4 regions of the Streptomyces sp. ISL-99 genome follow, and region 4 is predicted to be linked to each of the others. Evidence: riboswitches for the same ligand, from Rfam matches in the RefSeq annotation. Region 4 holds a riboswitch; each other region holds the start of a gene.
The links. A riboswitch is a leader RNA that binds a small molecule or an ion and turns the genes downstream of it on or off. The one in region 4 is predicted to bind cobalamin.
Positions count from the first base shown of each region.

Region 1 (2,189 bases), on a different contig from region 4:
ACGACGGCGCCGAGCAGGACGCGCGGCAGCCGTACGTCGAGGACGATCGTGCGGTACGGGCCGGGTTCGGCGGTTCCGGTGACGATGCCGAGGACCTGGCCCGCCGGGATGCGTACCGAGCCGAGGGCGAGTCCCGCGACCGCCGCCGCTGCGAGCAGGGCGGCGAGCGCGGTGATGAGGAAGGTGTACGGCAGCCGCCCGCGGGCGGCCGGGATCTTGCAGCTCATGGCCGCTCGCCCGCCCGCTACTTCTTGAGCTCGGGGTGGAGTTGGCGCGCGAGGGTCTCGACGGCGGCGGGGGCGCGTACGCCGAGGACCATGTCGGAGAGGGGCAGGACGGCGAAGCGCTTGTTCTTCACGGCGGGGACGTCGGCGAGGGCGGGATCGTCGAGGAGGCGCTGCTTCTTCTGGGCGACGGTGGTGCCGCCGTAGTCGAGGATGACGATGGTCTCGGGCTTGCGGTCGACGACGCTTTCCCAGGAGGCGTCGGTGAAGGGCTTGGCGAGGTGGGCGAAGACGTTCTTGCCGCCCGCGCGGTTGATCATCTCGTTGCCGATGCCCGCGCCGCCGACGGTGGAGGCGGTCTTGTCACCGCCGTCGTACACGAAGACGGAGACGGGTTCGACGCCCGCCACCTTCTTCCCGGTGGCGGCGTTGGTGGCCTTGGCCGCGTCGATCCAGCGCTCGGCGCGGTCGGCGACGCCGAAGGTGCGGCCGACCTCACGGATCTCCTGGTAGAGGGCGTCCATCGAGGTCTTGCCGTCGGCGCAGTATTCGATGTTGAGGCGGGAGTTGATGCCGGACTTCTTCAGCGCCTCGCGGCTGCGGCCGTCGCCGGCGGAGAAGGCGGTGGCGTAACCGCCGTACACGAAGTCGGGGTTGGCGGCGAGCAGCTTCTCGTACGAGGGGTACTCCTTGGCCAGCACCGGGGTGGCCTTGTACTCCTTCTCGTACTTGGGGAGCACCTGGTCGTCGAGGTAGGCGGTCCCGGCGAGGGACTTGGCGAGGCCGAGCTCCAGCATGACCTCGGTGACGTGCTGGTTCATGGTGACGACGCGGGTGGGCGGTGCCTTGTAGGTCGTCTTCACGCCGCAGTTGGTGACGGTGTACGGGAAACCGGGGGCCGCTTTCGCTGCCGGCTCGGACTGTCCCCCGGCCGCGGTGCAGGCGGTGAGCGGGAGCAGGGCGGCTGCGATGAGGGCACAGCGGGAAGGCCAAGTACGACTGGACACGGTGGTGCCTCCTCCGGGGGATTTCCTCGTCCCCTGGTCGGTGGTGAAGAAGGCGGCAGGTCAGTTCCTGGCTTCCGGGCATGGCGACGGCAATCGCGATGCCTGGTCACAGTGGCGGGACCGTGCCGGATTCGCACCGGCTTCCTGGGCCTGCCGCCCGGGTCGCGCACAGTCTCCCATCAGCGCCTGGGCCGGCCCTACTCGGGACTACTCGGGATTACTCTGGCCGGGAGGAATTCCGAATCGTCTCGACGAAGTCACCGCGCCGGTATCCGGGCACGAAGTGCGCCAGTACGTCGGCCTTGACGTTGCCGAAGGTGGTGTCCGGCTTGGGGGCGATGCCTTCGGCGAAGGCGGCGAGGATGCGCTTCTTGAAGTCGGGTCGGGGGTGCAGGGCGGTGATGGCGGCGCGGCCTTCGGAACTGATGTCGTCGTAGCCGATGCCGAGTACGTCGTACTCCACGCCGGCGGTGACGAGGGCGACTTCCGGCTCCATGAACTCGGGGATGCCGGGGGTGGTGTGCAGGGCGATGGCCGTCCAGACGCGGCGGATGCTGTCCTCGGGGACGCCGTGGCCCTGGAGGAAGCGGCGGGCCTCGTCGGCGCTGTCGACCTCGAAGCGGCGGCGGCTGGTGCGGAACTCCTGATTGAGCCCGAGGTCGTGGAACATGGCGCCGATGTAGAGGAGTTCGGGGTCGAAGCTGAGGCCACGGTTCTGCCCCTGGAGGCTGCCGAACCAGAACACCCTGCGGGAGTGGTGGTAGATCAGCTCGGTGGTCGTGTCGCGGACGAGTTCGGTGGCGGCGGTGGCGAGCTTGGTGCCGGGGACGGCGATTCCGGCTGCGGTGTCGGTCATGGCCCAAGACTGCGCGTCACGCGTACGCCGCCACCATGTCCCCAGGGCCAGCCTTCCCACAGATCAGGACACGAGCACGCACCGACTACCGCTGAGCGGCGC
Region 1 is NZ_JAGGPC010000071.1:40,218-42,406, reverse strand. Features, by position in the region: gene J7E91_RS32105 (iron ABC transporter permease) at 1-227, opposite strand, end outside; gene J7E91_RS32100 (ABC transporter substrate-binding protein) at 245-1,231, opposite strand; cobalamin riboswitch at 1,272-1,407, opposite strand; gene J7E91_RS32095 (HD domain-containing protein) at 1,449-2,087, opposite strand.
Region 1: linked by a shared signal. The riboswitch ahead of J7E91_RS32100 (ABC transporter substrate-binding protein) and the one ahead of J7E91_RS21895 (prenyltransferase/squalene oxidase repeat-containing protein) in region 4 are both predicted to bind cobalamin.

Region 2 (2,189 bases), on a different contig from region 4:
TGGGCGGCATCAACCAGCTCTTCCCGCTGTTCGGCATCGCCAACCAGCTGCTGGCCGCCGTCGCCCTCGCCGTCTGCACCACACTCCTCGTCAAGTCCGGCCGCCTGAAGTGGGCCTGGGTCACGGCGGTTCCGCTCGCCTGGGACGTGGCGGTCACGCTCACCGCCAGCTGGCAGAAGATCTTCTCGGACGACGTGAAGGTCGGCTTCTTCGCCCAGCGCGACAAGTACCAGGCGGGCATCGACGCGGGCCAGGTCCTGCCGCCCGCCAAGAACATGGACCAGATGCACACCGTCGTCACCAACTCCACGGTCGACGGCGTGCTGTGCGCGCTCTTCGCGACCCTCATCGTGGTGGTACTCGCGGACGCCGGCCGGGTCTGCCTCAAGGCGATCCGCGAACCCGAGAGCGTCAAGCTCCACGAGGCGCCGTACGTCGAGTCCAAGCTCGTCGCCCCCGCGTCGATCATCGCGACGAAGGAGGAGAAGGCCGAACTCGTCGCCGCCGGCGTCGGCCCGGAGGGCGGCAACCGCAGGGAGGCCGCGCCGGCCGGGACGGGGACGCCCGAATGACTCTGGCGGACGTACGCCGCGCGGCGGGCCGTATCCGCTGGTACGTCCGCGAGCTGACCGGCGAGTCGGCGTACGACCGGTACGTGGCGCACGCGAGGTCCTGCGACCCCGGGGCCCCGGTCATGACCCGCCGCGCGTTCGAACGCAGCCGCACGGACGCCCGCGAGGCGGACCCCCGCGAGGGCTTCCGCTGCTGCTGAACGGTTCACACGGGCCGCCGCGACCCCTTCGGGGGATGCGGCGGCCCGATGGCGTACCCCGCACTGTGCGTTCCCGCCGCGTGCGGGGCTCCACCCTGGAGCAACAGCGGCGCGACGACACAACATCTGGGGGGTGCAACACCCAACCGCCCCCACATGTATGCTCATGCTCGCTGTCGCCGCAGGGGAATCCGGTGCGAATCCGGAACTGTCCCGCAACGGTGTGACCGGTGCGCTTTTGTGCACCCGGAAGTCCGAAGACCTGCCGACGGCGTATCCGGCTCGACCGAACCGGATACCGACACGTCCGGGCCTCGCGGTTGGGCCTGTGGATGCTACGCGGTGCGCCGCCGCCCCTCAGCGGTGACGTGCGCCCGTACGCCCCCACTCCTCCCCCCGCCGGCCCCGAGCCGAGCGAGGGAGAGCACCCCGTGACCATCGCGCCAGCCGATCCGGCAACTGCCACGGAATCGACGGAGCCGACGGAGTCGTCCGACGGGACCGAGGGAGCCGGAACCGCGCTCCTGCGGACCCTCACCGACCTCACCGCCGACCTTACCGACACCGACCCGGGCAGAGTCGCCGCGGCCGCCCTCCGCGGCCGCAACGCGGCGTCGGACGCGGCCGAGCTGCGGGGCCTCGCCACCGACGCCGCCGCCGGGCTGATCTCCGAGGACCCGGCGTACTCCCGCCTCGCGGCCCGCCTCCTGACCCGCACGATCCGCGACGAGGCGGCGACGCAGGGCGTCCGTACCTTCTCGGAGTCGGTCTCCGTCGGGCACCGCGAGGGCCTGATCGCCGACCGTACGGCCGACTTCGTGACCGCCCACGCGGCCCGCCTCGACGCGCTGATCGACCCGGCCGCCGACGACCGCTTCGGCTACTTCGGCCTGCGCACGGTCTACAGCCGCTACCTCCTGCGCCACCCGCTCACCCGTCAGGTGATCGAGACCCCGCAGCACTTCATGCTGCGCGTGGCGTCAGGACTGGCGAAGGACGACTCCGCCGCGGCCGCCGACGAGGTCGCCGCGCTCTACCGCCTGATGAGCCGCCTGGACTACCTGCCGTCCTCGCCGACGCTCTTCAACTCCGGTACGCGCCACCCGCAGATGTCCTCCTGCTACCTGCTGGACTCACCGCTCGACGAGCTCGACTCGATCTACGGCCGCTACCACGAGGTCGCGCGCCTCTCCAAGCACGCTGGCGGCATCGGCCTCTCGTACTCCCGCATCCGCGCCCGCGGCTCCCTGATCCGCGGCACGAACGGCCACTCCAACGGCATCGTCCCCTTCCTGCGCACCCTGGACTCGTCGGTCGCCGCCGTCAACCAGGGCGGCCGCCGCAAGGGCGCCGCCTGCGTCTACCTGGAGACCTGGCACGCGGACATCGAGGAGTTCCTTGAGCTCCGCGACAACAC
Region 2 is NZ_JAGGPC010000031.1:21,541-23,729, reverse strand. Features, by position in the region: gene J7E91_RS19725 (carbon starvation CstA family protein) at 1-572, shown strand, start outside; gene J7E91_RS19720 (YbdD/YjiX family protein) at 569-772, shown strand; cobalamin riboswitch at 926-1,057, shown strand; gene J7E91_RS19715 (ribonucleoside-diphosphate reductase subunit alpha) at 1,204-2,189, shown strand, end outside.
Region 2: linked by a shared signal. The riboswitch ahead of J7E91_RS19715 (ribonucleoside-diphosphate reductase subunit alpha) and the one ahead of J7E91_RS21895 (prenyltransferase/squalene oxidase repeat-containing protein) in region 4 are both predicted to bind cobalamin.

Region 3 (2,189 bases), on a different contig from region 4:
CCGGGCGGTTGCCGATGCCCTTGGCGATCTCGTCGACCCACGCACGGTAGGCGTTGCCGTCGGCCGCGCCGCCCTTCGAGAACTGCCCGCAGTCACGGTGCGGGATGTTGTAGAGGACGAGCAGCGCGTCACGGTCGGCCTTCTCGGCCGCCTCCGTGTACCCCTTGGCCTGCGCCTCCGCGTTCTCCGGAAGAATCCACTCGGCGGCCGGCTGCTCGGCGATCTTCCTGATCAGCGCGGCCTTCTCGTCGTCGCCTTCCTTGGCGTACGCCGCGGCCTGCTTGGCGGCGCTTCCCTCCGGATTGACCCAGTACGGGTCGCTGCCCTTCGGCTGCTGCTTCAGCGGCGGCTGGTTCGTCGCCTCGCCCCCGCCACCGCCGGACGAGGTGCAGCCCGTCAGCAGCAGCGCGGCTCCCACAGCCCCCACCGCGGCCACCCGGACACCCTTGCGCCTACGGCCGCTGTAACTGCCGTACATCCACTCCCCCTTGGCTGCACTCACGATGCACTGAAAAACTCACATACGAGGACCCCCCCGGCCCCTCTCCCCGGACACATCCGGTCGAAACCATCCTGACACACCGGCCCGGAGCGAGGGGCGCACCCGCGATGGCCTGTTGACAGTGCTCAGCCAGGCTGGGACTCTCCGGAAGACAACTCCACACACATCGAGGCGACGGTGGACAGGAACCCGGTGCGAAGCCGGGACGGTCCCGCCACTGTGACCGTACGAGAGCCCAAGGCCCCCGTACGGAAGTCAGGAACTGACCCGTCGTCCTCCTGCATTGGGGCGTGGAAACCTCAGAAGGAGGCACACCGGTATGTCACTGCACACTGCGCAGCACACCGACACCGCGGCGGTCGAGTCCGCCACGACCACCACCCGCGACTGGCTGATCATGGCCGCCGCGGCGATCATCGCCGTGATCGCGCTCTACGCGGTCTTCATGGACAACGGCACAGTCGTCTCCGCGACGGGCGACTACCTGCACGAGTTCTCGCACGACGGCCGGCACCTCTTCGGTGCCCCCTGCCACTGATCGGGGCCGTCGCACCATGTCAACACCTGTACTGCCCCTGCTCGGACGCGGGCTCGCGGCGGGCGGGGTGGCCGGCCTTGCCGCCGGTCTCTTCTCCCTGCTCCTCGCCGAACCCCTGATGGACCGCGCGATCCGGCTCGAAGAGGCACGCTCCGCCGCCGAAGAACACGCGCACGGGGCCGCCGCCACGGCCGTCCAGCACCACGAGGAACTGTTCTCCCGGTCCACCCAGCACTTCGGGCTGGTCGTCACGGCGGTCGTGGCGGGGCTGGCGCTGGGCGTGCTCTTCGCCCTCGCGTACGCCCTGGTGCACCGCCGTACGGGCCTCGGTGAACGGCCGTGGCCCCGCGCCCTGGCCTTCGGCGCGGCCGCCTTCGTGGCGGTCTCGCTGCTGCCGGGACTGCGCTACCCGGCCAACCCTCCGGGTGTCGGCGACTCCGGCACCGTCGCCAACCGCCAGTCACTGTGGCTGGCCGCCGTCGTGATCGGCGTCCTCGGCATGGTGCTGGCCTGGCAGGTGTACGTACGCCTCGCGGACAGGTCGGTTCCGGTGCGCCACGTCGCGGTGGCCGTCACGGGGATCGCGACGCTCGCGGTGCTCTTCGCACTGCCGGGCAACCCGGACGAGGTCCCGGTGGCGGCGACGCTGCTGTGGGACTTCCGCATGCTGTCGCTGGCTTCGCACGCGGTGCTGTGGGCGGTGTTCGCGGGGGTCTTCGGGGCGCTGGGGCTACGGGCCGCGGGGCGCACGGCTCCGGCTGCGGCGCCGGTGGCGGCGTAACGGCGTCCGGTCAGCCCTTGCCCGTACCCGAACCCGTATCCGTACCCGCACCAGTCAGGTAGGCCGAGACCACGACGTTCGCCGTGTACGTGCGGGCCTTCTTGTCGTACGTGCCCCCGCAGGTGATCAGGCGCAGTTCCGCCCGGTCGCTCTCGCGGGGGCCGTACACCTTCTGCGGGTCGAAGCGTTCACGCGTGAAGACCTGGATGTCGTCGATGGTGAATTCCAGGCTCTCGCCGCCGGCCCCCGTCACCCGGATCTTCTCGCCGGGGCGCGCGGCGCTCAGCCCGTAGAAGACGGCCGGTCTGCTCTCGGTGTCGACATGGCCGACGAACAGGGCGACTCCCGGAGCACCCGGCTTGGCCCCT
Region 3 is NZ_JAGGPC010000002.1:208,242-210,430, reverse strand. Features, by position in the region: gene J7E91_RS01350 (glycoside hydrolase family 6 protein) at 1-478, opposite strand, end outside; cobalamin riboswitch at 621-788, shown strand; gene J7E91_RS01345 (CbtB-domain containing protein) at 822-1,040, shown strand; gene J7E91_RS01340 (CbtA family protein) at 1,057-1,821, shown strand; gene J7E91_RS01335 (class F sortase) at 1,832-2,189, opposite strand, start outside.
Region 3: linked by a shared signal. The riboswitch ahead of J7E91_RS01345 (CbtB-domain containing protein) and the one ahead of J7E91_RS21895 (prenyltransferase/squalene oxidase repeat-containing protein) in region 4 are both predicted to bind cobalamin.

Region 4 (2,189 bases):
CGCCCGACGCCGCGGCCTGCGCGGACATCGCCTGTACGGACGCCGCCTGTACGGACGCCGCCTGTACGGACGCCGCCTGCGCGGGCCCCGCCGCCGGGCCCAGCACCGCGAGCGCGGCGCCGAGCGTGAGCAGCGCAGCCATCAGCCGGGTCCGCACGACCGCGACCGTCACAGCTGCTGGTTCTTCTTCTTGCGGCCGCTGAACAGGATTCCGGCGCCGACGCTCGCGATGAAGAAGACAGCCACGATCCACCAGGTGCCGAAGCCGCCGCCGCCGTCGTCCTTCTTCTCGTCGGCGGCATCGTCGGCGGCCTTGTCGGCGGCCTCCGGCGCCGGGCCGGTCGCATTGAGCGCCTTCACCAGGTCCGCGCCGCCGAAGCTCTTCGGGTCGGTGCCGGTCGCGTGCGCGGCGAAGATCAGCTGGGCGTACGCGGCGGGACCGTTGCCCTTCGCCCAGGCGGCCGAGTTCTTCTCCAGCCACTCCAGCGGCTTCCGCGCCTGCTCGGCGCCGCCCTGAGCGGCCAGCGCGACGACGGCGTCCGCGGTGTTGCCGAAGTCGGGCTGCGCCTTCGTGTCCTCGGCGCCCGGCATGGGAGGCGTGTCGAGGTGGCCCGTTTTGGCGAGTACGTCGTCGAGGTACGCGGCGCCGTTGGCGGCGGCCTGCGCGGGCGTCAGCTTCCCCTTCACGCACTTGACGGGCTTCTGGCCGGGCTTGTCCCCGGGCTTCTTGCCCTTGGCGTCCAGCTTCTGGCCGAGCCCGCCCAGTACACCCGCCGCCGTCGCGTCGGCGTTGGGCGCGAGCTTGCCGGCCTTGTCCGGCTGGTACGCGAACGCGCCGCCGCCCGTCTTCGCGTCGCACGGGACCGAGAAGGTGACGAGCGCGTCGTACGGCGACTTGTCCTCCTGCGACTTCACCTCGGCCGGCTTCTCGCCCGCCGCGGCCAGCGCGCCGATGACGACCGAGGTGGAGTTGGCGTCGCTCGGGCTGCCGGGGTTGTAGCCCCAGCCGCCGTCCTGGTTCTGCGCACCCTTCAGCCAGCTGACGCCCTTCTTCACCGCGGCGTCCTGCCCGCCGAGCGCGCTCAGCGCCTGCACGGCGGCGGCGGTGGCGTTGCTGTCCGTCATGGTCTTCGACGTGCACGGCTCGGCGGCGTCGGCGCGGAAGGACGCGAAGCCGCCGCTGTCGCACTGCTGGCCGACCAGCCAGTTCACAGCCTTCGCGGCGGGCTTGATGCCCACCGTGTCCTGGGCGAGGAGGGCCAGCGACTGCCGCCAGACACCGTCGTACGTCGGGTCCGACTCGCCGTAGAGCCCCGAGGGAATCACGGGCTTGGGGGACGGCGCGGCGACGGCGGTCGTGGCGGTGGCCGCGCAGAGTACGGCGGAAGCTGCGAGCACGGTGGCTGCGCTGCGGCGAAGGGTCATGACGGGCGGGGGCCTCTCCTGCTGAGGAGCCGGGCCCGGGCACGCGAAAACCACGCACCGGGCTCCGGCTCCGTATACCTCGACGGTGCCGAGCCAGTAGTCATGCCGGACCGGGCGTTCCGACTTACCGCCTCGCACGGGCGGATACGGCTGCGGGTCAGTGCCGGATTCGCACCGGCTTCCCCCAGAACGGCATGATGACGACTCGCACACTGTACCGGCCCGTATCAGGCGCCCCCGGTGGTGGTCCGCGCCTTCACGCAGCGACGTACGTGACCGGATCGCCGCCCGGCACCGCTTCCGCGCGGCCCAGCTTCACCAGCCGGCGCAGGTGTGCCTCCGCCTCCGAGACGGCGATGTTCCTCGACCCGTAGGGGATCTGGTCCCAGGGCCGGTTCCACTCCATGCGTTCGGCGAGCTGCCAGGGGGTGAGGGGGGTGGCGAGCAGGGCGCGGAGGCCGTTGAGGCGGTCCTCGTGGTGGCCGAGGAGTTCCCGCACGCGGGCGGGGGCGCCGGTGAACGCGTGCTGGTGGGCCGGGAGGACCTCGGCCGGGGCGAGGCGTTCGACGCGTTCGAGGGAGTCCAGGTAGTCGCCCAGGGGGTCGGTGACGGTGGTGTCGTCGGGGTCCTCGTACAGGCCGATGTGCGGGGTGATGCCGGGGAGCAGGTGGTCGCCGGAGAAGAGGCGGCCGTTGCCGGGGAGGTTCGCCGGGTGCGTCTCCTCCAGGTGGAGGCAGACGTGGCCGGGGGTGTGGCCGGGTGTC
Region 4 is NZ_JAGGPC010000035.1:18,094-20,282, forward strand. Features, by position in the region: gene J7E91_RS21890 (SCO2322 family protein) at 1-142, opposite strand, end outside; gene J7E91_RS21895 (prenyltransferase/squalene oxidase repeat-containing protein) at 169-1,425, opposite strand; cobalamin riboswitch at 1,517-1,655, opposite strand; gene J7E91_RS21900 (MBL fold metallo-hydrolase) at 1,682-2,189, opposite strand, start outside.